3 regions of the Mesorhizobium sp. CA6 genome follow, and region 1 is predicted to be linked to each of the others. Evidence: predicted binding sites of a transcription regulator. Region 1 holds the regulator's gene; each other region holds the start of a gene.
The links. Region 1 encodes PhoB, which activates phosphate uptake and scavenging genes when phosphate is short. Its sites were predicted from a motif close to TGTCATNNANCTGTCAT; they were not measured.
Positions count from the first base shown of each region.

Region 2: the regulator PhoB is predicted to act here: its motif matches at 7,463-7,479, upstream of LB526_RS06180 (acid phosphatase).
Region 3: the regulator PhoB is predicted to act here: its motif matches at 6,259-6,275, upstream of ppk2 (polyphosphate kinase 2).

Region 1 covers NZ_JAIUHI010000007.1:11,004-20,715, reverse strand. The annotation lists gene pstA (phosphate ABC transporter permease PstA) at 1-230, shown strand, start outside; gene pstB (phosphate ABC transporter ATP-binding protein PstB) at 227-1,030, shown strand; gene phoU (phosphate signaling complex protein PhoU) at 1,051-1,758, shown strand; gene phoB (phosphate regulon transcriptional regulator PhoB) at 1,775-2,464, shown strand; gene LB526_RS12105 (ROK family protein) at 2,798-4,039, opposite strand; gene xylF (D-xylose ABC transporter substrate-binding protein) at 4,308-5,348, shown strand; gene LB526_RS12095 (hypothetical protein) at 5,401-5,553, shown strand; gene LB526_RS12090 (sugar ABC transporter permease) at 5,597-6,949, shown strand; gene LB526_RS12085 (ATP-binding cassette domain-containing protein) at 6,977-7,777, shown strand; gene LB526_RS12080 (CHASE domain-containing protein) at 7,910-9,532, shown strand; gene LB526_RS12075 (YMGG-like glycine zipper-containing protein) at 9,610-9,712, opposite strand, start outside.
Region 2 covers NZ_JAIUHI010000003.1:359,043-368,754, forward strand. The annotation lists gene LB526_RS06140 (ABC transporter ATP-binding protein) at 1-839, shown strand, start outside; gene LB526_RS06145 (ABC transporter ATP-binding protein) at 836-2,719, shown strand; gene LB526_RS06150 (DUF6665 family protein) at 2,729-3,040, shown strand; gene LB526_RS06155 (alpha/beta fold hydrolase) at 3,037-3,891, opposite strand; gene LB526_RS06160 (cupin domain-containing protein) at 3,973-4,317, opposite strand; gene petA (ubiquinol-cytochrome c reductase iron-sulfur subunit) at 4,628-5,188, shown strand; gene LB526_RS06170 (cytochrome b) at 5,205-6,506, shown strand; gene LB526_RS06175 (cytochrome c1) at 6,528-7,385, shown strand; gene LB526_RS06180 (acid phosphatase) at 7,524-8,219, shown strand; gene LB526_RS06185 (adenine phosphoribosyltransferase) at 8,414-8,959, shown strand; gene LB526_RS06190 (MaoC family dehydratase) at 9,117-9,587, opposite strand; gene LB526_RS06195 (MaoC family dehydratase) at 9,584-9,712, opposite strand, start outside.
Region 3 covers NZ_JAIUHI010000004.1:58,508-68,219, forward strand. The annotation lists gene LB526_RS07035 (DUF6163 family protein) at 1-368, opposite strand, end outside; gene LB526_RS07040 (enoyl-CoA hydratase/isomerase family protein) at 365-1,408, opposite strand; gene LB526_RS07045 (DUF2066 domain-containing protein) at 1,586-2,398, shown strand; gene hemB (porphobilinogen synthase) at 2,617-3,648, shown strand; gene LB526_RS07055 (GNAT family N-acetyltransferase) at 3,605-4,240, opposite strand; gene LB526_RS07060 (dihydrofolate reductase family protein) at 4,425-5,069, shown strand; gene ppk2 (polyphosphate kinase 2) at 5,252-6,172, opposite strand; gene LB526_RS07070 (aldo/keto reductase) at 6,424-7,467, shown strand; gene LB526_RS07075 (glycosyl transferase family 90) at 7,473-8,444, opposite strand; gene LB526_RS07080 (GntR family transcriptional regulator) at 8,544-9,209, opposite strand; gene LB526_RS07085 (MFS transporter) at 9,318-9,712, shown strand, end outside.

The sequences.
Region 1 (9,712 bases):
TCTCCGGCGAGACGGCGCCGCTTCTCTTCACCGCGCTCAACAACCAGTTCTGGTCGAGCAATCTCAATGCGCCGATGGCCAGCCTGCCGGTAACCATCTTCCAGTTCGCTCTCAGCCCCTACGAGGAATGGCAGCAACTGGCCTGGACGGGCGCACTCATAATCACCCTGACGGTTCTCGGGCTGAGCATCATCGCCCGCAGCCTAACCGGACGCAGAGAGGACAGATGAAACCGATGTTGTCCACCGACCTGAACGCAGCCGATACGACCGTCGAGAAGGCCAAGATCGAGGTCAAGAACCTCAATTTCTACTATGGCCAGTCGAAGGCGCTGAAGGACATCAACCTGTCCCTGCCCGAGCGCAGCGTGACCGCCTTCATCGGCCCGTCGGGCTGCGGGAAGTCGACGCTGCTGCGCGTGCTCAACCGCATCTACGAGCTCTATCCGAAACAGAGCGCCGAGGGCCAGGTGCTGCTCGACGGCAAGAACATCCTCGACCGCTCGCAGGACCTCAACCTGCTGCGCACCAAGATCGGCATGGTGTTCCAGAAGCCGACGCCGTTCCCGATGTCGATCTACGAGAACATCGCTTTCGGCGTCAGGCTCTATGAGAAGATCAGCAAGGCCGAGATGGACAGCCGCGTCGAGCAGGCGCTGAAGCGCGCAGCACTCTGGAACGAGGTCAAGGACAAGCTCAACGCCAGCGGCCTCAGCCTCTCGGGCGGCCAGCAGCAGCGCCTGTGCATCGCCCGTACCGTTGCGGTGAAGCCCGAGGTCATCCTGCTCGACGAGCCGGCCTCGGCGCTCGATCCGCTGTCGACCGCCAAGATCGAGGAACTGATCGACGAGCTGCAGGCCGACTACACGATCGTCATCGTCACCCACAACATGCAGCAGGCGGCGCGCGTGTCGCGGCAGACCGCGTTCATGTATCTGGGCGAGCTGGTGGAGTTCGACCGGACCGAGAAGATCTTCACCTCGCCCCGCGAAAAGCGCACGCAGGACTACATCACCGGCCGCTTCGGCTGAGCTCATACGAGGACATCATCATGGCCGAACATACCGTCGCTTCCTTCGACGAGGATCTGAGGCAGATCAGCCGGCTCATCAACGACATGGGCGATCTCGCAGCCTCCATGGTCGGCGCTTCGACCAAGGCCCTGCTCGAGACCGACAATGCCATGGCGCAGCGCGTCGTTTCCGACGATGCCATCATGGACGCGCGCCAGCGCGAGCTCGACGACCGTGCCATCACGCTGATCGCCAAGCGCCAGCCGATGGCCGACGACCTGCGCAACGTGGTCGGCTCGATCCGCATGGCGGGCGACCTCGAGCGCATCGGCGACCTCGCCAAGAACATCGCCAAGCGCGTCGGCTCGGTCGGCGTCAGCGCCGCGCCGCGCGACCTCACGCATTCGATCGATTCCATGGCGCAGCTGGTGCTGATCCAGGTCCAGGCCGTGATCCAGGAATATACGGTGGGCGACGCCACGGCGCTGGCCAAGCTTCGCAACGACGACGAGCGCATCGACGTCAAATACACATCCGTCTTCCGGGAGCTCCTGACCTACATGATGGAAGACCCGCGCAACATCACCGCCTGCACGCATCTTCTGTTCTGCGCCAAGAATCTCGAGCGCATCGGCGACCATGTGACCAACATTGCCGAGAACGCCTATTATGTGCTGACCGGCACGCAATTGCCCGCGAATCGTCCCAAGCAGGACGAGACGACAATGTCGGCGCCGGCGGCCTGACGAAGGGTATCTGCCAATGATCGCGCCACGCATCATGGTGGTGGAGGACGAGGAGCCGCTTGGGGTGCTGCTCCGCTACAATCTCGAATCCGAGGGTTACCAGGTCGAAGTGGTGACCCGCGGCGACGAGGCCGAAATCCGCCTTCAGGAAAACGTTCCCGACCTGCTCGTGCTCGACTGGATGGTGCCGGCGGTTTCCGGCATCGAGCTCTGCCGGCGCCTCAGGATGCGGCCCGAGACCGAGCGGCTGCCGATCATCATGCTGACGGCGCGGGGCGAGGAAAGCGACCGCGTGCGCGGCCTTTCGACCGGCGCCGACGACTATCTGGTCAAGCCGTTCTCGACGCCGGAGTTCATGGCGCGCGTCAAGGCACTGCTGCGCCGCGCCAAGCCGGAGGTGCTGTCCAGCGTGCTCAAGGTCGGCGACATCGTGCTCGACCGCGAGTCGCACCGTGTCTACCGCAAGAAGAGCGAGATCAGGCTCGGCCCGACCGAGTTCCGGCTGCTGGAATTCATGATGCGTCATCCCGGCCGGGTGTTCTCGCGCAGCCAGCTGCTCGACAATGTGTGGGGCGAGACGATCTATATCGACGAACGCACCGTCGACGTCCATGTCGGCCGCCTGCGCAAGGCGGTCAACAACGGCCGCATGCCGGATGTCATCCGCACCATCCGTGGGGCTGGTTACGCGATCAGGGAAGATTAGGAGTAAGGCGCCGAGCCGCTGACGGATTCTGTCTCCAGCATCGGATCGCGTGCATTGGCGATTAGTCGAGACGCTTGTGCTTCGTCATCCACGGGCGGAGCAAGGAGCGCAGCGACGCAGCGCAGACCCGAGGATCCATTCCGTGATGTCGATGCGTTGCGACAGTCCAGAATTCTGTGCCGCTGCGCTCGACGCGTGAGGTAGCGGCATGGATTCCAGGGTCTCCGCGACGGAGCTTCGCTCCTGCTCCGCCCTGGAATGACGAAGCTGCGGGGCCTTCCCTTCGCTAATTTCAAGCGTCTGCTGCTGTCCCCGGACCTCTTCAAGGCTGCCTCAGGCCACGTTCTTTCCCGTCCCCGCTCTTGCCTGGCCTCCCGGCGCGAAAATCTCCTGGTCGACGAAGGTCAGCGCGCGCATGGCGCAGCCTTCGCGGATCAGCGGCAACTCGTTCGGCTCGGTGTCGAAGGAGATCGATTCGGAGTGCTGGCCGCCGGCCGTCTGGGCGATCGCCTCGCGCAGCGCCGGCTCGATCAGGTCGAAGGCGGCCGCGCTGACGCCGACCATTGCGACGGGCGCCGGGTCGATGAGGGCGAACAGGCTGCCGAGACTGAAACCAAGCGCTTCGCCGGCCCGGCGGTAAGCCTTCCGTTCGGGGCCGTCCCTCTCGCGCGCCTTCGCGGCAAGGGCCCGCATGTCGGCGTCGCCGACGTCGACCGGCTCGGCGTCCTCGCTCATTTTCATGGCGCTGCGCCAGATCGCGTAATTGCCGGCATATGCCTCGACGCAGCCGCGGCGGCCGCAGCGGCAAAGCGCCCCGCCCGGGCGGTGGATCATGTGGCCGAACTCGCCGCCGGAGGAATGCGTGCCGGTGAACAGCGCACCTTTGAGCACGAGACCCATGCCGATGCCGTGCGACAACAGGATGGCGATGAAGTCGTCACGATAGCGCTCCGGGTCGCGCCATTGCAGCGCCACCGCCATCATGTTGCAGTCGTTCTCCATGGTGGCGGAGATGCCGAACTCCTTCTCTAGGATGTCGGCGAAAGGAATGTCGGTCAGCGGCGTTATCGGCGACCAGAGCATGGCGCGTGCATTAGAATCGGTGATGCCCTGAATGCCCATGGCGATGCGGGCGACGCTGCCAACGTCGAGGTCGGGATCCTGCAGCCGGCGCCGCACGATCGCCACGCATTCGCCGATCAGCTCGTCGCGGGGCATGACAAGCGTGTCCAGGCGCTGCTGCTCCTCGGCAACAACCTGACCGGCATAATCGATCACGGCGACCGACAGGAAGTTCAGCGACAACACCACGGTCAGCACCGCGGCGGCTTCAGGGTTCAGCGCCAGGCCGATCTGCGGCCGGCCGCGCTTCAACGCCGTCGGCTCGCTGGCCTTGCTTTCGGTGAGAATGCCCTCCTGGATCAGGTCGGCGGAGATCGCCGAAATGGTCGAGTGGCTGAGCCCGGTGGTGGCGGCAATTTCGGTCCGTGATGGCTGACCGGCGCGGCGTACCGCCGAAATCACCATGGCGCGGTTGCGCCGGCGCAAATCGTCGTGGCGGATTCCGACCGACATCGTTTCGCACGTCCTCCCCGGTCATCGCGGCCTTGTGATAATGCCATGGCCTGTCGCTGACACGCTAGGGATTGTGGCAGAAGCCAGGGGCCATGTCATTATTTATTGCGGATACCGAAAAAAATGCCTGAGCCCGTCAAAACCCATCAGAATCTCGGTTGACAGCGCTGTTGTGCTGGACCACTATTTTTTTGAGGCTCGAAAAAAAGCCTCTGTGCCGGCCTTCGGGCCAGTCTGGGTCGCGCCGCACGGGCGCAGGGAGGATATCATGAAGAAATTTGCAGCCGCCATTCTGGCGGGCGTTGCCATGTCGCTGACGCTGGCGTCTGTCGCCGAGGCGAAGGACAAGGTGATCGGCGTGTCGTGGTCGAATTTCCAGGAAGAGCGCTGGAAGACCGACGAAGCAGCGATGAAGGCCGCCATCGAGGCCGCCGGCGACAAGTATATTTCGGCCGACGCGCAGTCCAATCCGGGCAAGCAGCTGACCGACGTCGAAAGCCTGATCTCGCAGGGCGCCAACGCGCTGATCATCCTGGCGCAGGATGCCTCGGCAATCGGCCCGGCGGTGCAGAAGGCGCTCGATGAAGGAATCCCGGTCGTCGGCTATGACCGCCTGATTGAGAACAAGGACGTGTTCTACCTGACCTTCGACAACAAGGAAGTCGGGCGCATGCAGGCCCGCGAGGTGTTCAAGGCCAAGCCGGAAGGCAACTATGTCTTCATCAAGGGCTCGGGCTCCGATCCGAACGCCGACTTCCTGTTCGCGGGCTCCATGGAAGTCCTGAAGGACGCCATCGACAGCGGCAAGATCAAGAATGTCGGCGAGGCCTACACGGACGGCTGGCTGCCTGCCAACGCGCAGAAGAACATGGAGCAGTTCCTGACCGCCAACGACAACAAGGTCGACGCGGTCGTGGCTGCCAATGACGGCACCGCCGGCGGCGTTGTCGCGGCGCTGACGGCGCAGGGGCTGGCCGGCACCGTGCCGGTCTCGGGCCAGGACGGCGACCACGCGGCGCTCAACCGCATCGCGCTCGGCACGCAGACCGTGTCGGTGTGGAAAGACGCGCGCGAGCTCGGCAAGAACGCCGCCGAGATCGCCTCGCAGCTCGCCGACGGCAAGAAGATGGGCGACATCGCCGGCGCCAAGGACTTCACGACGCCCGGCGGCAACACCGTCAAGTCGCTGTTCCTGACGCCGGTCGCGATCACCAAGGACAACCTCAACGTCGTCATCGACGCCGGCTGGATCAAGAAGGACGAGGTCTGCGCGGGCGTGCCCGCCGGCAGCGTCCAGGTCTGCAACTGAGCCTTGCCGACGTTCGATCAAAAACACCTGCGCCGCGGCCAGGAGCGGTTCAATGAACCGCTCCTGGTTTTTGTTGCCGCAATCCCGGACGGAAAACCGCTACGCACTTTCCTGGGATTGCCTTAAAGCCGCGGCGTTTTCAAAAAAGCCGCGGCGTTTTCAAAAGATTTTGCCGTTCTGCCTCAGGCGGATAGCTTCCAGCTGAGTTCCGGCATCCGCGCCAGACGGCAAGCCCGTGGGAGGAAATCATGACCGACACGACGTCTACCCAACCGGCGGACACCGCGCGCGCGTCGGAACTCGGCACTGTTGCCCGGTTCCTGAAGGCGACCGAGCTCGACACCCGCATGCTGGGCATGATCGGCGCGCTGCTCCTCATCTGGATCGGGCTGCATGTGATTTCCAGCCTGCGGCTTGGCGTCAACCCGCTCGACTTCGACAGCCGCACGTTCCTGACGCCGCGCAATCTCTGGAACCTGTCGGTTCAGTCTTCGGCCGTGGCGATCATGGCCTCCGGCATGGTGCTCGTCATCGTCATGCGCAACATCGACCTGTCGGTCGGGTCGGCCGAAGGGCTGATCGGCATGGTCATGGGCTTTGCCCAGGCGCATTTCCTGGTTCGCTTCGTCGGGCTTGAACTGGGAAACCCCTGGATCTGGGTTCTGGCGTTGCTGATCGGCCTGGCGCTCGGCCTCATCATCGGCGCCTTCCAGGGCTTCGTTATCGCCTATCTCGAAGTGCCGGCCTTCATCGTCACGCTCGGCGGATTGCTGGTATGGCGGGGCGCTGCCTGGTGGGTCACCAGCGGTCAGACCGTTGCGCCGCTCGACGCCACGTTCCAGTTGATGGGCGGCGGCCCGGCGGGCTCGATCGGCGCCAAATGGAGCTGGGCCGTCGGCATCGTCGCCTGCCTGGCGGTTATCTTCATGCATTTCAACGGCCGCGTGCAGCGCAAGCGCTTCCGCTTCCCGCTGCGTCCGGTCTGGGCCGAGACGCTGCTTGCCACGGTCACCTGCGCGGTCATCCTGGGCGCGGTGTGGCTCGCCAACTCCTATCCGTGGCCGGTCGGCATCGTGAACCGCTACGCCGCGGCCAACAACATCACCGTGCCCGAAGGCGGGCTGTTCATCGCGCACGGCATCGCCATTCCGGTGCTGATGGCGGTCGCCGTCGGCCTGATCATGACCTTCGTCACCAAGCGCACTAGATTCGGCCGCTACGTCTTTGCCATCGGCGGCAATCCGGAAGCCGCCAATCTTGCCGGCATCAACACGCGCTGGATCACCATGAAGGTGTTCATGATCATGGGCGTGCTGGCGACGATCGCGGCGGCGATCTCGTCGGCCAGGCAGAACTCCTCGACAAACGCGCTGGGGACGCTGGATGAACTGCTGGTCATCGCCGCGGCGGTCATCGGCGGCACGTCGCTCGCAGGCGGTTCCGGAACGGTGCTCGGCGCCATGCTGGGCGCATTGCTGATGCAGTCGCTGCAATCCGGCATGGTGCTGCTCGGCGTCGATTCACCGCTGCAGAGCATCGTCGTGGGCGCCGTGCTCGTCGTCGCGGTGTGGCTCGACACCCTCTATCGCAAGCGCGTCTGAGCAAGGACTATAGGGAGGAAAGGGATCATGGCTGACAAGACCGCTCCCGCCGGCGTTCCGCTGGTCGACATGCGCAACGTTTCGATCGCCTTCGGCGGCATCCGCGCCGTCGACGACGCATCCGTCGATCTTTTCCCCGGCGAAGTGATGGCGCTGCTCGGTCACAATGGCGCCGGCAAATCGACGCTGATCAAGATCCTGTCCGGCGCCTATAAGCGCGACAGCGGGCAGATATTCATCAATGGCGAGGAGGCTTCGATCTCCAATCCGCGCGACGCCAAGAAATACGGCGTCGAGACGATCTATCAGACGCTGGCGCTGGCCGACAATGTCGATGCCGCGGCCAATCTCTTCCTCGGCCGCGAGCTGATGACGGGTTGGGGCACGCTCGACGACGTCGCCATGGAAGCCGAGGCGCGCAAGGTGATGGGCCGGCTCAATCCGCGTTTCCAGCGCTTCAAGGAGCCGGTTATCAAGCTGTCGGGCGGACAGCGGCAGTCGGTGGCGATCGCGCGCGCGATCCTGTTCAACGCCCGTATCCTGATCATGGACGAGCCGACGGCGGCGCTCGGCCCGCAAGAGACGGCGCAGGTCGGCGAACTGGTCAAGCAGCTCAAGGCCGACGGCATCGGCATCTTCCTGATCAGCCACGACATCCACGACGTGTTCGAGCTCGCCGACCGCGTCTGCGTGATGAAGAACGGCCAGGTGGTTGGCACCGCGCGCACCACCGATCTTACCCAAGACGAGGTGCTCGGCATGATCATTTTGGGCAAATGCCCGCCGGGCGCCATTCCGGGCCCGGGGGCGCTGAAAATCGCGGCATGAAGTCGAACTGGTAGCCGACTAATTAACGGCTGCGTGATGTACCAAGCGCGGTGATGGTTTGACCGCGCCATTGTGTTGGCGCCGAGACTTGCCCATAAAGATCGTCGACCGTCCACGGGCCGCATCCTTGATTTGAAGAAGCTCTTTCCGATCCTTGCCTTTGTCGCCGTCGCGCTGGTCAGCCTGACCATGGCAGGGTTCGCCTATTTCGCGACGCAGGAGGCGGCGCGGATCAAGTTCGAGGGCACGGCAGACGACGCGCTCAACCGCATCGAGAGCCGCGTCGACCTGCATCTGTCGCTGCTGCGTTCGACGCAGGCGCTGTTCGATGCCCGCAACGGCGACATCTCGCGCGGCGAATTCAACGCCTTCTTCACCGCCCTCGACATCGACGACAATTTCGCCGGGCTGCGCGGCATCGGCTTCCTGAGGCTCGCCAAGACCGGCGACGAGGCGGCGGTGGAACGCGACATCCTGCACGATCATGGGTCGGCGCATCCGATCTATCCCGCCACGACGCAGCAATGGCGCACGCCCATCGTGCTGTTCGAGCCGCTCGCTGCCTCCAACCAGTCGATCATCGGCTTCGATATGTTCACCGAGCCGGTCCGGCGCGCGGCGATCGAAAAGGCGATGGCAGACGACCGGCAGCATGCGAGCGGTTTGGTCCAGCTCGGCCAGGGCGCCGGCGTGGCGCAGACCTTCACCGGGTTCCTGGTTTTCGTGCGTCTGAACGTCGAGACCGCGCCAGACGTCATCAATGCAAGCCGCTCCTCGACGGCCGGCTTTCTTTACGCCGCGTTCCGCGCGCAGGACCTGTTCCAGGTCGCGCTCAGCCGTTCTCCGCTGCTGCCGGTCAATGTCGAGGTCTATGACGGCAAGCCCGAGGACGGCAATCTTCTGTTCCGTTCGGAGGCGCCGCCGGCAGAACGCATCGGGGCGACGCTTCTGGCGCGTCGCGATATCGTTGTCGCGGGCCGGCCCTGGACCGTGCTGTTCAGGCCGACAAGCGCCTTCGAACCGCCGTCCTCGCGCGCCATTCCGGTGATGCTCGGACTGTTCGGCCTTTTGCTTGCCGGCGCCATCGCGCTGGTGGCGCGCTACCAGGAGCGCGCCTATGAGGCGAAATCGGCGCTGCACGAGGCGACCGAAAAGAGCCTTCTGGAAAAGGATCTGATCCTGCAGGAGATGAAGCACCGCATCAAGAATTCGATCACCCGCGTGCTGGCGATCGCGCGACAGACGGCGTCGCAAGCCACCGACGTGAAGGAGTTTTCGGCTTCGTTCTCGGCGCGCCTGCAGGCCATGGCTGCATCGCAGGACATGCTGACCCGCTCGCGCTGGCAGAAGGCCGATCTTGGCGACCTGCTGCGCATCGAGCTCGGGCAGGTGTTCGGCAAGGACCTTCCCGACGGCGTGTTGTCAGGGCCGGAGGTGCTGCTGGACGAGACGACGACCCAAGCGCTCGGGCTGACCTTCCACGAACTTGCCACCAACGCGCTGAAATATGGCGAGGCCGGCAGTTCGGTGGGCGCCCTCAAGGTCGACTGGAGCGTCAACGGCCGCGGTCGCGAGCGGACGCTGGTTCTGAACTGGCGCGAGGCGGGTCAGAAGGAACTGGAAGCGCCAGTCAAGACCGGCTTCGGCACCAAATTAATAGATCTCAACGTCACGCGCGAATTGCGCGGCACGATCGCGCGCGACTACCACGCCGACGGATTGAAGGTGGAAATCAGGATCCCGCTGGGCGCGTAAGGCAAGACAGCGATTTGAATTTGAGTTTAGAGCAAACCGGAGGCCGGCTGCCGGCCCCCGGTCTTTCCCGTGCTGAACTAGTTGCAGCGAGCCGTGTAGATCCGGCCGCGATGATCGCGATACTGGCAATAGCCGTTGCGCAGATTGCGAACCAGAAGGCCCGACCCGGCGCCGACGGCC
Region 2 (9,712 bases), on a different contig from region 1:
CTGACGCACCGGCCCTCGCCGTGACCGCCGGCGGCATCGAGTTCGACCGGGTGAATTTCAACTACTGGCGCAAGGACGGCAAAGGCGGCGTCATCGACAATCTGTCGCTGAAGATCGTGCCGGGCGAGCGGGTCGGCCTGATCGGTCGCTCCGGGGCCGGCAAGTCGACGCTGGTCAATCTCGTGCTGCGGCTGTTCGACGTCCAGGACGGCAAGGTGCTGATCGACGGACAGGACATCCGCCACGTCTCGCAAGAGAGCGTTCGCGCGGCGATCGGCTTCGTCAACCAGGACACGTCGCTCTTGCATCGATCCGTTCGCGAGAACCTCAAATATGGACGCCAGTCGGCCAGCGACGAGGCCATGTTTAGCGCCGCCAAAGCCGCTCAGGTCGACGATGTGATCGCGGCACTGACCGATCCGTATGGGCAGAGCGGCTATGAGGCGCTTGTCGGCGAACGCGGCGTGAAGCTGTCCGGCGGCCAGCGGCAACGCATCGCAATTGCCCGCGTTATGCTGAAGGACGCGCCGATCCTCATTCTCGACGAGGCCACCTCCGCGCTCGATTCGGAAGTGGAAGCCGCCATTCAGGAGAACCTCTACAAGCTCATGCAGGGCAAGACTGTCATCGCCATCGCCCACCGGCTGTCGACCATCGCGGCGATGGACAGGCTGGTGGTGATGGACAAGGGACGCATCGTGGAGGACGGCTCGCATGAGACCTTGATCGCCAAGGGTGGGCTCTATGCCCAGCTCTGGCGGCGCCAGTCGGGCGGTTTCCTGCTCGAGGAAAAGCAGGCCGCCGACGATCTGGCGGCGAAAGGTGAAGCCGCGGAATGATGAAAGGCGTCTATCGCTGGTTCGAGGGCTGGGTCTATCCGTTCCGCGAGCCCGTGAATCTTCGGCCACCCGCCAGCGTCGGCGGCTTCCTGTGGCACTATGTCGGGCAGGCCAAGCTCGCTTTCTTCGCCATGCTCATCATCGGCGGCATCGCGCCGCTGGTCGAGGCAGGCTTGTTCTATTTCGTCGGGAGGCTGGTCGATATCCTCGACCAGTTGCCCGGCGAGCGCAGCTGGCACGCGCTGTGGGCGGCCGCCGGTCCCGAGCTCCTGTTCATGGGCGCCGTGGTTCTGTTCATCCGCACTCTGGTGGTCGGCCTGTCGGCGCTGGTCGACGAGCAGACGATCACGCCCGGATTCTACAACCTGGTGCGCTGGCAGGCGCACCGGCACGTCTCGCGCCAGTCCTATGCCTTCTTCCAGAACGATTTCGCCGGCCGCATCGCGACAAAAGTCTGGCAGGCGGGGCAGGCGACCGGCGACCTGATGGAGAGCTTCATCGAGGTGGTCTGGTTCATGATCGTCTATACGGTGACGACGCTCGCGCTGGTCGCCGGTCTCGATCTGCGGCTGGCGGTGCTGGTGGTGATCTGGATCGCTGCCTTCGGCTGGCTGGCGAAACTCTATCTGCCGGCTATCCGCAAGCATGCCGAGGCGACGGCCGAGGCGGGTTCGATGATCACCGGCCGCATCGTCGATTCCTACTCGAACGTGCAGACGTTGAAGCTGTTTTCGGCCGACGGCGACGATCGCTATATCCGCAGCGGCTTCGGCATCTATCTCGACGCGCTGCGGCCGTTCACACGCCGGCTGACCGGCGTGCGCATGGCGCTGACCATGCTCTCGGGCATCATGATCACGGCGATCGCCGCTTTCGCCATCTATCTGTGGGTCGAAGGCTCGATCACGGTCGGCGCCGTCGCCTTCACGCTGTCGCTGGTGCTCAGGCTCAACATGCTGCTTGGAAGGCTGATGATGCAGCTCAACGGCATCCTGAGGAATCTCGGCGTGCTGGAGAATTCCAAAGCGCTGATCTCGCAGCCGCTCGGCCTGACCGACGCGCCGGACGCCAAGGAGCTGGTCGTCGCCGGCGGCCGCATCGACGTCAGGAACGTCACCTTCCATTACGGCAAGGGGACCGGAGTGCTCGACGGCATCGACCTCGTCGTGCATCCGGGCGAGAAGGTCGGGCTGGTCGGCCCGTCGGGCGCCGGCAAGACGACCTTGGCCAACCTGATCCTGCGCCTCTATGACCTCGAGGGCGGCCAGATCCTGATCGACGGCCAAGACATCGCGCATGTGACGCAGAACTCGCTGCGCGGCAATATCGGCGTGGTCAGCCAGGATACCGCACTTTTCCACCGCTCGCTGCGCGACAACATCAAGCTCGGCATGCCGGACGCGACCGATGCGCAGGTGATCGCCGCGGCCAGGAAAGCCGAGGCGCATGACTTCATCCTTGGGCTGCGCGACAACCGCGAGCGCTCCGGCTACGAGGCCTATGTCGGCGAGCGTGGCGTGAAGCTCTCCGGCGGCCAGCGGCAGCGCGTCGCCATCGCGCGCGTCTTCCTCAAGGATGCGCCGATCCTGATCCTCGACGAGGCGACCTCGGCGCTCGATTCCGACATCGAGGCGGCGATCCAGGAGAACCTGACCAGACTGATGGAGAACAAGACGGTGATCGCCATCGCGCACCGGCTGTCGACCATCGCAGCGCTCGACCGGCTCGTGGTGCTGGACGGCGGCCGCATCGTCGAACAGGGCACGCATGACGAGCTGGTGGCGCTCGACGGGCTCTATGCGCGGCTCTGGAAGCGGCAGTCCGGCGGCTTCCTGTTCAACGAGGAAAGCGCGCTGGAAGAGACGCGGCCAGCGGAGTAGAACGGCATCATGTCGGTACGCATGCCTATGAATTTCGGACGGTCAGGCGCGCAGGAAAGCGCGCTCGATCTGCTCGGCCACGAAATCCTCGCCGAGAAGGCCGCAGCGCTCGGCCGCGCCGGCCGGCGTGTCGAGGAAACCCTTGCCAGATTGCGCGAGAGCGGCGAGGGCGAGCATCGCAACCGGCTGCTTAAGGAGGCGGCAGCGGCCGTCCATGCCTATTTCATCCAGCGCGAGCTTTGCGGTTTGCGCAAGCATGACGCCGTGATCCGCGAATACGACATCCCGCGCGCGGTGCTGGTCAGGCTCGGCGCCAGCTAGGCGCCGATTTCCTGGCGAAAACGCGCCAATCGCGCAGCAAGGGCTCCGGGATTCTCGTCGGCGACGAAGTGGCCGCTACCCGGGATGATGTGGCCTTCGACATTGGATAGGCCCGCTGCCTTCAAGCCGTCAAGATAGTCGGCGATGTCGCCGGATTCGGCCGAGCCTCTGAGATAAAGAACCGGCTTGGCGATCGGCGTCGCGGATGGGTGGGAATTGACCTTGGCGTCCGCGGCAAAGGCGCGGTACCAGTCGAAGCCGGCCTTGAGGCTTTCCGGCCGCGAATAGGCCTTGGCATAGATGTCTCTGGCTTCCGCAGGGACCGCCGATTTTTCCTTCGAAAGAATATCGAAGAAGAAATCGAAATAGGCGCGCTCATGGCCGCTCACCAGTATCTCGGGCAAGGCCGGGATCGCATGAAAGGCGAAATGCCAGATACGCGGATTGCGGATGACATTTTGCCACGGCGCCACGCCGGGGATGACGACGTCCATGATCACCGCGCCGGACAAATTTTCGGGCTCGTCGCGCAACAGCGCGAAGACGATCTGGCCGCCGACGTCATGACCGGCGACGATGACCTGCCGCAAGCCGCAAACGGCGATCAGCCCCTTCATCAATCTGGCCAGATATGCCTTTTCTCCGGTCTCGGGCGCGCCGTGTGAACCGCCGATGCCCGGCAAGTCCGGCGCGACCACGCGCTGGTCGCCGGCCAGCTCGTCGACGATTGCCTCAAAAGCATGGGAGCTTTGCGGCCAACCATGCAGCAGCAGAAGGCCCGGCGCATCGGGCGGCCCTGCGTCCCGGATCGCGATAGCCAGCCCCTCGACCTCAACGGTGCGCTGTCGCATGCTTCATCTCCATCGATGCCAGATCGATGGAACTAGGCTGCAATCAGCCTCCGGACAGGCCCGGTCCGACGATCGGAAGAATCATTCCAACCATTCGGTGATGAAGTGGCCGTTCTCGTGTATGTCGGTGCTTTCGAGCGGGCCAGGCCCGAGATTGGTGAATTTGTGCGGCGTGTCGGGCGGCACGATCAGGATCTGGCCGGCCGTGGCCTTGATCTCCTGGTCGCCGATCGTGAACAGGCCGGTGCCGGAGCGGATGACGAAGATTTCCGCGTAGGGATGCTTGTGCAGACGTGGGCCGCCGCCGACAGTCGGCTGATAGTTGAAGATCAGGCAGGAATTGGCACCGAACTGGCCGCATTGCAGCTCGCCTTTCCAGCAGTCGGGGGCGTCGGCCCAGCTGTCGCGTTCAATGACATGCGCCATGACGCCAGAATAGACCGGGCCAGGAGCCGATGTCGAGGCGAACACCGGCTCGATTGACCCCGGATTTCCCGCTGTTTCACCCTGTCCGGCGGCCTGGCGGGGACGCGTCGGCCTGGGCCGCCGCGCATCCCCGCGACAATCTGCCCTTGTGGTCTCACCCCGCTGGACAAAAACGGGCCGCACGCATAAACCGAACTCCAAATGCCGGAGGAATTCGCTAGCCTGTTCGCCATGCGCTGTCGGGCAGGTGCGATTGAGCGGGGACAAGGCTCGGCCTCCGGTTAGGAAGAGGCGAAAGGATCAGGCACCCGTGAGCGCAACCGACATCCACGATCCCAACCGTCGCGATTTTCTCTACGTAGCCACCGGCATGGCCGCCGTTGTCGGCGCCGGAGCCGTCGCGTGGCCGTTCATCGACCAGATGCGCCCCGATGCCTCGACCCTGGCGCTGGCTTCGGTCGAGGTCGATGTTTCTTCACTGCAGCCCGGCAGCTCGCTGGTCGTCAAGTGGCGCGGCAAGCCGGTGGTGGTGCGCAACCGCACCGAAAAGGAAATGAAGGACGGCGCGGCCGTCAATCTCGCCGATCTCAAGGATCCGATCGCACGCAACGCCAACCTGCCGTCCGACGCGCCGGCGACCGACGCCAACCGCACCACGCCCGGCAAGGAAGCCTGGATGGTGATGGTGCAGGTCTGCACGCATCTCGGCTGCATCCCGCTCGGCCAGGAAGGCGATTTCGGCGGGTGGTTCTGCCCGTGCCACGGTTCGCAATACGACACCGCCGGCCGCATCCGCAAAGGCCCGGCGCCGGAGAACATGGCGATCCCGGTATTCAAGTTCATTTCCGATACCAAGATCCTTATCGGTTGAGGCAGGGGACATTTCGATGAGCGAGGGACACTCGACCTATACGCCCAAGACCGGTATCGAGCGCTGGTTCGACGCCCGCATGCCGCTGCCGCGGCTGGTCCATGACAGCTTCGTCGCCTATCCAGTGCCGCGCAACCTCAACTACATGTGGACGTTCGGCGGCATCCTGTCGATCATGCTGGCCGCGCAGATCCTGACCGGCATCGTGCTGGCGATGCACTACACCTCCGACACCAATCTCGCCTTCGATTCGGTCGAGAAGATCATGCGCGACGTGAATTCGGGATGGCTCTTGCGCTATCTCCATTCCAATGGCGCCTCATTCTTCTTCGTCGCCGTCTACATCCATATCTTCCGCGGCCTGTTCTACGGCTCCTACAAGGCGCCGCGCGAGCTCTTGTGGATCCTCGGCTGCATCATCTACCTCCTGATGATGGCCACCGGCTTCATGGGCTACGTGCTGCCTTGGGGCCAGATGAGCTTCTGGGGCGCTACCGTCATCACCGGCTTCTTCAGCGCCATTCCGCTGGTGGGGAACTGGATCCAGGAACTGCTGCTCGGCGGCTTCGCCGTCGACAATCCGACGCTGAACCGCTTCTTTGCGCTGCATTACCTGTTGCCGTTCATGATCGCCGGCGTGGTCGTGCTGCACATCTGGGCGCTGCATGTCGTGGGCCAGTCGAACCCGACCGGTATCGAGGTCAAGTCGAAGACCGATACCGTGGCCTTCACGCCCTACGCCACCATCAAGGACGCGTTCGGCATGATCGTGTTCCTGTTCGTCTTCGCCTATTTCGTCTTCTACCTGCCGAACTTTCTTGGCCATCCGGACAACTACACGGTCGCCAATCCGCTGAAGACGCCGGCCCACATCGTTCCGGAATGGTACTTCCTGCCGTTCTACGCGATCCTGCGCGCCATCACCTTCAACATCGGCCCGATCAACTCCAAGCTCGGCGGCGTGCTGTGCATGTTCGGCGCCATCGCCATGCTGTTCCTGGTGCCGTGGCTCGACACTTCCAAGGTGCGCTCGGCGGTCTATCGTCCATGGTACAAGCTGTTCTTCTGGCTGTTCGTAGCCGACGCCATCCTGCTCGGCTGGCTGGGCTCGCAGCCGGCGGAAGGCAGCTATGTGTTCATGGCGCAGATGGCGACGCTGTTCTACTTCGCCTTCTTCCTGGTCATCATGCCGGTGCTCGGCCTGATCGAGACGCCGCGCAGGCTGCCGAACTCGATCACCGAGGCCGTGCTTGAAAAGAAAAAGGGCGGCAGCGGACATCCGGCACGCGCTGCCGCCGCGCCGGAAACCACGGGCTGAGAATCTGAGGGGATTTTGGGTATGAAGAAGATTCTCACCTCGCTGGCGCTGCTTGGCCTGGTGGTCGCGGGCACCGCTGCCATCGCCGCCGAAGAGGAACACAACGCGGCCGCTCCGACGCATTTCCCGATCAACGAACCGAAGGAAATGAGCTGGAGCTTCGCCGGTCCGTTCGGCACCTATGACAAGGCGCAGCTGCAGCGCGGCCTGAAGGTCTACAAGGAAGTTTGCTCGGCCTGCCACTCGATGAACCTGGTGGCTTTCCGCACGCTGGAAGGCCTCGGCTATTCGGAGGCGCAGATCAAGACTTTGGCCGCCGAATACACCATCCATGACGGCCCGAACGATGCCGGCGACATGTTCGATCGTCCCGGCAAGCCGTCGGATCACTTCCCGGCGCCGTTCCCGAACGAGCAGGCCGCGGCATCCGCCAATGGCGGCGCCGCCCCGCCGGACATGTCGCTGCTTGCCAAGGCGCGCGGTGTCGAGCGCGGCTTCCCGCGCTTCATCTTCGACATCTTCACCCAGTATGCGCAGGGCGGCCCGGACTACATCCACTCGCTGCTCACCGGCTACGACCAGACGCCGCCGGCCGGCATGGTGATCCCGGAAGGCACGCACTACAACCCGTACTTCCTGTCCGGCGTGTCGCTGAAGATGCCGAAGCCGCTCTCGGACGGTCAGGTGACCTATGACGACGGCTCGCCGCAGACCGTCGACCAGTATGCCCGCGACGTCTCGGCCTTCCTGATGTTCGCGGCCGAGCCGCATCTCGAGGATCGCAAGAAGACCGGCTTCCGCGTCATGATATTCCTGCTGGTCTTCGGCGCATTGGTCTACATGACCAAGCGCAGGGTGTGGGCCGACGTGGCGCACTGAGGCGGCGTCGATCGCAAGAATTTTGAAAGGGCGCCACAAGGCGCCCTTTTGTATTTCGGCGCGCGCAAACCGGGGCGTGTCACATGACCGTCATCGCTCGTGGCGATCCTGCCTCGCACTCACCAAAGGATCGCAACCATGAAAAGATATGCATCGCTCGCGGCGGGTTTCCTGCTGCTTGTCACCGGATATGTCGCCCATGCCGATGAGGCCCAGCCTTTCGTCACCAGCAAGGACATTGACCTGACGATGATCCTGCCGCCGCCACCGGCCAATGACTCGCCGGAAACCAAAGCCGAGCTCGGCGAGGTGCTGACGCTGCAGGTGACGCGCACGCCGGAAATGGAAAAGCGCGCCATCGCCGACGCCGAGGAGAATATCTGGCGCTTCGCTGACGTCATGGGCCCGAATTTCAACAAGGAGAAGCTGCCGAAGTTCAGTGCCTTCTTCGATCGCGTCGTGGCGACCGAAGGCGCCGTCGTCGATCCCGCCAAGGATGTCTGGAAGCGGCCGCGGCCGCATCAGCTCAGCGATCTGGTCAAGCCGGTCGTGAAGCTGTCGAGCTCCGGTTCCTGGCCGTCTGGTCATGCGACGGTCGGCACCATGATGGGCATCGTCCTTGCCGACATGGTCCCCGAAAAGCGCGTCGAGATCATGGCGCGCGCGGCCGAATTCGCCCACAACCGCGTGGTCGGCGGCATCCATTATCCGTCCGACATCGAGATGGGCAAGATCTCCGGCAGCGTGATCGCCGAGGTCCTGCTCAACCGTCCCGATTTCAAGGCCGAGTACGAAGTGGCGCGCTCCGAGCTGCGCTCGGATCTCGGCATGTAGCCGCTCGGTAGCGCCTGCTTTTCGAAGGGCGCCTTCGCGGGCGCCCTTTTTCATTATGGCCGAGGCCGATCGGTGCCGATCCTTTGCCGGATGTGCTTGTCTCTGGCGCGACATCGCGGTAGCCCTTGTCGGTCGCGTCGGGCAGCAAAGGCCGACGCCGCCAAATCCGACAGCCGGACACGCGGAAAGCCTCGATGAAATCCTCCCTCGAAGACACGCTGCTTGCGGCCATCCGCACCATTCCGGATTATCCCAGGCCCGGCATCCTGTTTCGCGACATCACCACGCTGCTTGGCGACGCGCGCGCCTTCCGCCGCGCCATCGACGAGCTGGTCCATCCCTATGCGGGATTGAAGATCGACAAGATCGCCGGCATCGAGGCGCGCGGCTTCATCCTCGGCGGCGCTGTGGCGCACCAGCTTTCGGCAGGGTTCGTGCCGATCCGCAAGAAAGGCAAGCTGCCCTACGAGACGGTGCGCGTCGCCTACAGCCTCGAATACGGCCTGGACGAGATGGAGATGCACAAGGACGGCGTCTCGCCGGGCGAGAAGGTGATCGTGGTCGACGACCTGATCGCCACCGGCGGCACGGCGGAAGCCGCGGTGAAGCTGCTGAGGCAAATCGGCGCCGACATCGTCGCCGCCTGCTTCGTCATCGATCTGCCGGACCTCGGCGGCCGCCGGAAGCTCGAAGCGCTCGGCGTGCCGGTGAGGACGCTGATCGGGTTCGAGGGGCATTGATCTTCCCCTTCTCCCCTTGTGGGAGAAGGTGTCGCCGAAGGCGACGGATGAGGGGTGTTCCAGGGAACGCCAACGTCGCACTTCGCTGGAACACCCCTCATCCGTCTCGGCGCTGCGCGCCGATCCACCTTCTCCCACAAGGGGAGAAGGAGAGGCGCTATCCCACCTTCACCAGAACGGCGCTGTCGAACTCAATCACCTTGTCGCCGGTCGAATCGAAGCCTTCCGAACGCAGCGTCAGCAGGTTCCAGCCTGGGCGCCCGGCGAGCGGGCGGTGCGCCTGCGCGGTGCGCGTGAAAGTCACGGTCTCGCCGGCATAGACCGGCTTCAGCCATTTCAAATTGCGGAAGCCGGGCGAGGGGCCGAACTCGGGCTGCGGGCCGGGGCCTGTCCAGCGCACGCCCTCGGTCTCCATGCGCTTTTCGAGGTTGTATTTCATCCAGGTGGCGGCAGTGTGCCAGCCCGAGGCGCAGAGCCCGCCAAGCACGCTCTTCTTCGCCGCCTCTTCATCGACGTGGAAGACCTGCGGATCGTATTTGTTGGCAAACGCCCTGATCTCGTCGGCTTCGAATTTATGCGAGCCGAGCGTGACGGTCTCGCCGATCAGGAAATACTCGTCCAGGGTCATGACGGGTCCCTTGCGGCATCACGCGCGAGGAACATCCCAGTGTTTTCGAGCTCGAAAACGCTTTCGCCGCGCTGGTTGACGAGCTCGCTGCGCATGGTGACCAAGCCGAGCTGCGGCCTCGATTT
Region 3 (9,712 bases), on a different contig from region 1:
AGCAAGGCCACGCAGGCGTGCGATACGACGATCAGTAGCCGGTGGCCGAAGAGATCGGGGAAACCGGCATACATCACCGTCTCGGTCGCGGCGCAGATGAACCAGATCACCGGCCCCCACGATGCCAGCATCCAGAGGCCGGCGGCGGCGAAGGGAAAGAACACCGCGAGCATGGCCGCCGCCACCTGCCAATGCACCGGCATCAGGTCGAAGCGCCACATCTCGCCCGGATAAATGCCGATGAGGCGGATCCAATAGAGGATGCCGAACAACAGGCAGTAGCCGGCGATGACGCGCTGGAACCAGGCGAAGATGACCTCGGTGGTCGAGGGCTGCAGCACCACGCGCCTGGAGGTGACCTCGCTCACAGGACAAGCTCCTTGTCCCCGAGCGGCGCGAAATAGGCGTCGATGTCGGCCGTCCGGACCTCATCCAGGCGTGCGGGCCGCCACTCGGGCTTCGAGCCTTTTTCGATGATGGCGGCGCGGATGCCTTCGTAGAAATCATGGCCGGCAAGCATGCGGTTGAGGATGCGGAACTCCATCTTCATGCATTCGTCCATCGACAGTGTCGAGCCGGCGCTGATCTCGCGCCAGGCGACGTTTAGGCTGGTCGGCGAACGGGTCTTGATCGTGGCAAGCGTCCTGGCGGCGAAAGCATCGCCGGCGGCGGCCTCCTCGAGGCTGGCGATGATATCGGCAAGCGAGCTTTGCGAAAAATGGCGTGCGATCGAATCCAGGTCCTGCTGCTCCGTCTCGCGTTTTGCCGGGACGGAGAAATTGCGCAGCTCGGCATCCGGATCGTTGCTGGTCGCCAGCTCGTCGAGCAAGCCCACCTGGTCCTGCGCCTTGATGGTGTGTGTGGCCAACCCCGACCACAGCGCATCGCCGTGGCGGATGCGATTTCCCGTCAATCCGAGATACATGCCGAAGGAGCCGCCGAGATCCGGCAGCAAATGGCTGGCGCCGACATCGGGGAAAAAGCCGATGCCGACCTCCGGCATGGCGAACTGCGCGTTCTCGGTCAGCACCCGATGCGAGCCATGGAAGGAAATGCCGACGCCGCCGCCCATGACGATGCCGTCGATCAAAGCGATATAAGGTTTCTTGAAGCGGGCGATGCGGGCGTTTAGCCGGTACTCGTCGGCGAAGAAATCGACCGGCGGTTCGCCGGCGCGGCCGGCCTCGTAGATGTGCAGGATATCGCCGCCGGCGGAAAATGCCCTGCCCTCGGCCTTGACGACGACGACACCGACGCCCGTGTCCTGCTCCCAGGCGTCGAGCGCCCTGCCGAGCGCCTTGACCATGTTGTGCGTGACGGCGTTGAGCGCCTTGGGTCGGGTCAAAGTGACCACACCCGCTCTGCCCAGCCGCTCGAAGCGGATCTCGTCGCCTCCGCCAAAATCCATCACCAGAGAATCCCTCTCTCCGCCCGCCGGGGGAGAGAAGTGCTAAAGGCGGCATGGAGACGCGTCAATGGCGGCGGTTACTGGGGAGCGCTCCTTGCGCTGGCGGGCGGCAGCGCCAGATGTTAGGTAACCGGCAAAGCACTGTGCCCGCGCCCGACAGGTTTCGAGCAGATCGACATGCCTGGAATTTCCCGCTTCGCGGTTGGATTGGTCGGTCTCCTATGTCTGGGACTGCCGGTCCGCGCCGCGACAATCGCCGAGCTCTACCAGGCGCAGGCGATCGTCACCGGCACCAGCGAGGCAAATCGCGAGATCGGCTTCAAGGATTGCCTCGACAAGGTGCTGGTCAAGGTTTCGGGCGACCAGCGCCTCACGCAGAAGACGGAGATGCTGGCTCTGCGCGACAAGGCGGCCGACTTTGTGCAGTCCTTCCGCTATCACGACCGCCTCGAAGGCATCCCGATCCATGACGAGCAAGGCACGCATGACAGGCCGCATGATCTCACCTGCCTCTACAAGCCAGCTGTCATCGACAAGCTGCTGGCGCAACTCGGCAGCAGGCCCTGGCTCGGCGAGCGGCCGCCTGTCGCCGTCTTCATGACCGCCGAGCAGGGCTCGCGGCATTTCGTGCTGACGGCGGATGAGGACCTGGGCAAGACCATGAGGGAATCCTTCGCCAACGCCACAAGTCCACTGCTGATGCGCATTGTCTTTCCAAAGGCCAGCCAGCTCGGCGGCCTTGACGAAAAGGCGTTCGCGGCCGCCGATATGGCAAAGCTCGACAAGCTCGCGAAGAAAGCGGGAGCGGCCCGGGCGCTCGCCGGCAGCATCGTGTGGAGCGACAAGGAGCTTGGCTGGATCGCCGACTGGCGGCTGGACGATCGCGGCAGGACCTACCGCTGGCAGGCGCGCGGCGTCAGCTTCGACGAGGCGTTCCGTGTGGCGATCAGGGGCGCGGCGCAGATCCTGTCGGGGCACGGGCAGCCGTGAGGGTTCCTCGCCCCACGCAGTGGGGAGAGGTGGCTCGGCGAAGCCGAGACGGAGAGGGGAGCGCCCTACGAAGGCCCCCTCTCCGTCCGCTTCGCGGCCACCTCTCCCCCGCCTTTGGCAGGGGCGAGGAACTCGCGCTTCGACGCTGGCACAATCGTGTCGCATTGGTCAGCAGCGGAGACGCGTGGTAAAAGCCGGCGCAAAAGAGAGTTTCGGCGATGAACAAATTCACTCCCGCAAAGCCCGCCGGCGCGCGCAGCGTCGATGAGATCACCGGCAGCCGGCGGCTGCGGCGCATGCGCAAGGCCGACTGGTCGCGACGGCTGGTACAGGAGAACCAGCTTTCGGTGAACGACCTGATCTGGCCGATCTTCGTCATCGACGGCAAGAACACGCGCGAGCCGATCGCCGCGATGCCGGACGTCTATCGCCTGTCCATCGACCTCGCGGTGAAGGAAGCCGAGCGCGCGGCCAAGCTGGGCATCCCGGCCATCGCCACCTTCCCCAATGTCGAGCTTGCGCTGCGCGATCAGACCGGATCGCACATCCTCGACCCCGACAATGTCATCAACCGCGCCACGCGCGCCATCAAGGACGCGGTGCCGGAGATCGGCATCATCACCGATGCCGCGCTCGACCCGTTCACCAGCCACGGCCATGACGGCATCCTGCGCGACGGCATCATCGTCAATGACGAGACGGTGGAGCAGGTCGCCGCGGCTGCCGTCATTCAGGCCGCCTCGGGCGCCGACATCATCGCTCCGTCCGACATGATGGACGGCCGCATCGGCGCCATCCGCGACGCGCTCGACGCCAACGGTTTCCAGGACGTGGCGATCATGTCCTACGCGACGAAGTTCGCCTCGGCCTTCTACGGGCCCTATCGCGAGGCGGTCGGCACCGCCGGCCTGCTCAAGGGCGACAAGAAGACCTACTATATCGACCATGCCAATTCCGACGAGGCCGTGCGCGAGGCCGAGCAGGACCTCGCCGAGGGCGCCGACATGCTGATGGTCAAGCCCGGCCTGCCCTATCTCGACATCATCCGCCGGCTGAAGGACGAGCTGCGGATGCCGACCTTCGCCTATCAGGTGTCGGGCGAATATTCGATGATCAAGGCAGCGGCCGCCAATGGCTGGATCGACGGCGAAAAGGCGATGCTGGAATCGCTGCTTGCGCTGAAGCGGGCGGGCTGTGACGGCGTGCTCACCTATTTCGCGCCGGTGGTGGCGGAGATGCTGAGGGGCTAGCCTCGAACGCCCGCTCCGTTTTCGTGCGGGTAAGCCGCATGATTGGCCGTTCCCTCGTTGGAGACGGCACGCGGACGAAACCCACGCGCTCGAAGGTCGAGACATAGCCGGTGCTTGACGCACTGGGCGACAGCTCCGCGTCTATCGGATAGGCCTCCACGGCTGGCGCGCCGCTCTTGAAGGCAAGCGCCACCGCACCCTCGATCAATGCGGTGGCGATCCCCCGCCTGCGATAGCCGATGCGAATATAGAGACAAGACAGCGACCATACCGGCACATCGTCGCCAGCCCTCAGCCGCCAGACCCTGCCCAGATGCGGCAAGGCACTGCGCGGCGTTATCTGACACCAGCCGACGGCCTTTTCCCTTTCGAACGCAAGCAAACCTGGCGGCGGTCCTCTTTGCACCACCGTCTTGAACGCCGACCGGTTGCGATCAGCCGGTTGCTTGCGGTAGCCGGCGCCGATGCGCCAGTACATGCACCAGCATCCCGCCGTCGCGCCCTTTTCGCCGAACAGGTCCTCGAGCGCGGGCCACAACTGCGGTGTGAGCACCCGTATGGCAAGCTTCTGATCCTGGGGTCGAGCGGTCATCGCGCAGGCATAACGTTACCCTGACCGGAGAAACGCTGTCACAGATCGCCTCGAGGAACAACCGGGCCGGTAGGATGGCCGATCTGAAAGTCGTCAGCCCGCTGGAATAAACTGCTTGCAATACGCAATCAGTTAAGCTATCCCAAAGACTGATTTCGAATTACAACTGGTTTAGGAGGCAGCCATGTCCAAGTTGCGTGTCAACGCTTTCACCTTGTCGCTCGACGGTTACGGCGCCGGTCCCGACCAAAGCCTCGACACGCCGCTGGGCGTCGGTGGCGAAAATCTGCACAAATGGATGATCAAGACCCGCTCTTTCCACCAGATGATCGGCAAAGATAGCGGGACCACGGATACCGACAACGATTTTGCGGTCCGCAGCTTCGAGAATATCGGCGCGTGGATCCTCGGCCGCAACATGTTCGCGCCGAGCCGCGGCGAATGGCCGGACGACAAATGGAAAGGCTGGTGGGGCGACAACCCGCCCTATCATGTACCGACTTTCGTGCTGACGCACTACAAACGCGCACCGATCGAGATGGAAGGCGGCACGACCTTTTACTTCGTTACTGACGGCATTCATTCGGCGCTCGAACAGGCGAAGGCAGCGGCCGGCGGCAAGGATGTGCGGGTCGGCGGCGGCGTCTCGACCGTTCGGCAGTATCTGCAGGAGAGCTTGATCGACGAGATGCATCTGGCCATCTCGCCTGTCCTGCTCGGCTCAGGGGAGCATCTGTTCGCCGGGCTCGACATGCTGAAGCTGGGGTATCAGTGCACGGAACAGGTTGCCACGGCGGATGCCACGCATGTGATGATCGGGCGGGCGTAGGCCAGGCTTCTCCTTCTCCCCTTGTGGGAGAAGGTGGCCTCGCGAAGCGAGGTCGGATGAGGGGTGCTCCAGCTTGGCGACGAGCTGGAAATCGTCACCGCCTCATTTCTTCCAACACCCCTCATCCGTCTCGGCGCTGCGCGCCGATCCACCTTCTCCCACAAGGGGAGAAGGAGGGCGCCTCAATACTTCTCCGGCACGTAGAGTTCGCGCGGCAGGACCTGGCGCTCATATTCTGGATTGAAGACGCGCTCCGGCAGCGTGATTTCCTCGTGTGGAACCTCCTCATAGGGCATCTGCTGCAACAGATGGTCGATGCAGTTCAGCCGTGCCCGCTTCTTGTCGTTGCCCTCGACGATGAACCAGGGCGCTTCCGGAATGTTGGTGCGGGCGAAGGTCTCTTCCTTGGCCTTGGTGTATTGCTCCCAGCGCACACGCGACTGCAGGTCCATGGGCGAGAGCTTCCACTGCTTCATCGGATCGTGGATGCGCATCAGGAAGCGCATCTGCTGCTCCTCGTCGGTGATCGAGAACCAGTATTTCACCAGGGTGATTCCGGAACGGACCAGCATGCGCTCGAATTCGGGCACGTCGCGGAAGAACTCCTCGACTTGGTCCCCATTGGCAAAGCCCATCACCCGCTCGACGCCGGAGCGGTTGTACCAGGAGCGGTCGAACAGCACGATCTCGCCGCCCGCGGGCAGATGCGGCACGTAGCGCTGGAAATACCATTGCGACTTCTCGCGCTCGGTCGGCGCCGGCAATGCCACGACACGGGCGATGCGCGGATTGAGCCGCTGCGTGATGCGCTTGATGACGCCACCCTTGCCGGCGGAATCGCGGCCTTCGAAGACCACCACCAGCTTCTTCTTGTGGTAGGCGACCCAGGACTGCAGCTTGATCAGCTCCGACTGCAGCCTGAGCAGCTCGCGAAAATAGGTCATGCGCTCGATGGAGGGCGGATGCGACTTCTTGTAGATCTTGGCGATCTCGAGCGAGAGCGCCGGCTCGGACAGCTCCAGCTCATAGTCCTCGTCGAGCGTATCCTCGAGCTCGGCCTCCAGCCAGTCCTTGGCTCCGGAATTCGGTTTCAGTTCATTCATCGCGCTGCTCCGTCTGCCTGTCAGCCATCACCGCTTCGGAAGCCCCGGCCGGACACTCCGTAAGCCGACTGAGATACAGAGGCGCAATGACGGTTTTATTGCAATCGCCCGGCAGCTGCATCGACATGGAAGATATGTGATCGACCCCGTATCGATAGCGGGGCGACAAGCGGCGGGAATTGTCCTACAAATCCCTCGCTCTTTCCGGCGCTCGCCACGGCGCTTCTTCAAAACAAATTGCGAGGACCGACATGGAATACCGCACGCTCGGCCGATCCGGCTTGAAAGTCTCGACATTGACGCTTGGCACCATGACCTTCGGCGGCACCGGTCCGTTCGCCGCCGTCGGCAATTCGGATCTTTCGGAAGCCCAACGCATCATCGACACCTGCATCGATGCCGGCATCAACCTCATCGACACCGCAAACGTCTATTCCAATGGGCTGTCGGAAGAGATCATCGGCGAGGCGCTTGGCGGCAAGCGCAAGAACGATGTGCTGATCGCCTCGAAGGCGCGCATGCGTATCGGCACCGGCCCCAATGACGAAGGCCTGTCGCGCCATCACCTGATCCGCGAGTGCGAAAAGAGCCTGAAGCGGCTCAGGACCGACGTCATCGACGTCTATTTCGTCCACCAATGGGATGGGCTCACCCCGGTCGAGGAAACGATCGCGGCGCTCGACACCTTGGTCAATCAGGGCAAGATCCGCTATATCGGCTGCTCCAACTGGTCGGGCTGGCAGGTAATGAAGGCTCTTGCCGTCAGCGACAGCCGCCATCAGGCCCGTTTCATCACTCAGCAGATCCACTACACGCTGGAAGCGCGGGAGGCCGAATACGAATTGCTGCCGATCTCGGTCGACCAGGGCCTCGGCGTGCTCGTCTGGAGCCCGCTGGCCGGCGGACTGCTCTCCGGCAAATACCATCGCGACAGCCCGACCGCGCGCCAGATCGGCGGCTGGACGGAACCGCCGATCCGCGATGAGGATCGCCTGTGGCGCATTGTCGACGTGCTCAACTTCATCGGCAAGGCACGCGGCGTTTCGGGCGCGCAGGTGGCGCTTGCCTGGCTGCTCGGCCGACCGGCCGTAAGCTCGCTGGTGATCGGCGCGCGCAACGAGGCGCAGCTCAAGGACAACCTCGCCGCGGCAAGCCTGTCGCTCACCGAGGACGAACGGCAGCGTCTCGACATCGTCAGCCGGCCGCCGGTGCTTTATCCCTATTGGCACCAGCAGTTCACGGCCAGGGATCGTTTCGGGCCGGCCGACGAGGTGCTCGACCGCTCTCACGCTTAAAACGCTCAGCCGGCGATAAAGCGCGAGACTTCCGCGTCGGGCTTAATCTGCCCGCTCAGCACGAAATATTTGTAGAGGACGAGCAGCGAGATCGCCTGCTCGTCCTGCTCATTGCCGAATCTGCGGCAATAGGCATTGGCGGCGGCGGTTATCCGTCCCGCCTCGTCGGGATGTTTTTCGAAATAGGCCACCTTGTCGAGCAGGTCGGAGAAATCCGGCTGCAGGGGCACATAGTGGACGTTGGGCTCGACCTGGGCTTCGGCGAACCAGGTTTCGTAGGTCGGTTCCGGCATGAGGCAGAGTGAATTGGAGCTCATGATCCATTTCAGGTTCGTCGCGACATCATTGCCTTCGAGCGAGACGATGTAGCGATACTGTCGCTGCTGCTCGATGTTCAGGAACGGCTTGCGGTATCCGTCCGGCGCATCGGCCCTGTGGGAACCCGCATCGCAAATCGGCAGGTCGGCGGCTTTTTCGACGAAGCGGGTGCGAATCGGATTGTTGAGATGACCGCGCCAGACCACCATCGGACGCTTGGCGGCGAAAGACAGGTTGTCGGGCGGCATGTAGAAGTGACGGAACTTGTTCAGCTTCATCAGCACGCCGTTCGCATTGTCGTCGCCGATGGGCCGGTCCTTGACGATCCTCGGGAACTCCGGAACCCCGACAACGTCGCCGAATTCGAAATCGATCAGCAGGCCGGGATCGAAATAGCGCGCGAATTCCTTGAGGTCGTAATAATACATGCTGGAAGAGGACGGCAGCTTGCCGACGGCTACGGCGTCCGGACTGGGCACGAACGGGTGTTCCAGCTTGTTGTAGTAGTTCAGCCGCTCGCGAACCGTCTTGCCCGAAAGCATGGCCTGTTCAAGCCGGCTGGCGAGGCGGTCGCGAAACAGGGACTGCGGTGCGCGGTCGCGCGCGAAATTGCGCGCGTAATAGAACAGCTTTGCGGCGGTTCGAGAGAGTGTGGCCATACGTCCGCGAGTTCAGCAAGTTCCCCTCGTCTCCTACAGCATTCTCCCGGCCATGTTGCAAGCCCGCTAATGCAACCGGCGTTGTGTCGACGCTTTCCCTCAAGCCGCGACCACGGCAAACCCGCGTGCGCGCAAACCGCGCCGGTCGTCATGCAATGAGGTGACCAGCCGATCTCGGCTGCCGGCGATGTGAGCGGAAAGCAGTCGCGCCGCTTCATCGGCATCGGCGCTCCTGACGGCGGCGAGGATGGCATGATGTTCGGCCCAGGCACGGCCGAGCGCCTTCTCATCGCGCACCTCCAGCCAGCGCGCACGCGACAGCCTGGTCATCGCGTCGCGCACCGCCCTGAGCAGAAACTCGTTGCCGGAAAGCCTTGCCAGTTCGATGTGGAAATCCAGGCCGACGCGATGCCACTCCTCGCGCGGCGTCTCAGCATCGCAGGAATCGAGCATCGCCGCGATCACGTCGATGCCGCCACGGTCTTCGAGCGCCGCCGTGAGGCGAACCGCCGCGACTTCGACCGCCTCGCGGTAGACGGCGATCTGCCCGAGTTCGGCAAGGTTGATTGGCGCCACCGTCCAGCCGCGGCCGTCGCGGCCGATCAGCCCTTCCGTCTCCAGGCGCAGCAATGCGGCCCGCACCGGCGTGCGCGACGCGCCGAAGCGGCTCTCGATCCAGCGCTCGGTCAGCCGCTCGCCCGGGCCGATCTCCAAACCGAGGATCATCTCGCGAAGCTGTCTTTCGACATTTTGCATCTGCGACATTTGTCGTCCCGTTTTCCAAGCCGCGTTGACGGCGCTCGCATTTTGACGGATACCAGCTTGGTATCCCAAATTGGTATCCGCAACAACCCCAGCATTGGCACGCATGACATGACGCCCAAGGAACCCGAACAGAGCGGCTTCAACATCCATTGGCGACGCAATCTCGCCGTCTGCTTCGCCGGCTCGTTCAGCACGCTTGTCGCCATGACGCTGCTTCTTCCGTTCCTGCCGCTGTACGTCGAGCAGCTCGGCGCCGAGGGCCACGCGGCGATCGTGCAGTGGTCGGGCATCGCCTATGGCGCGACCTTCTTCGCGGCCGCGCTGGTCGCGCCTTTGTGGGGACGGCTGGGCGACCGCTACGGCCGCAAGCTGATGCTGGTACGCGCTTCGTTCGGCATGGCGATCTGCATGTCGTTGACCGGCATGGTTGAGAGCGTCTGGCAGCTGGTGCTGCTTCGATTGCTGATCGGTTTTGCCGGCGGTTATTCATCGGGTTCAACGAT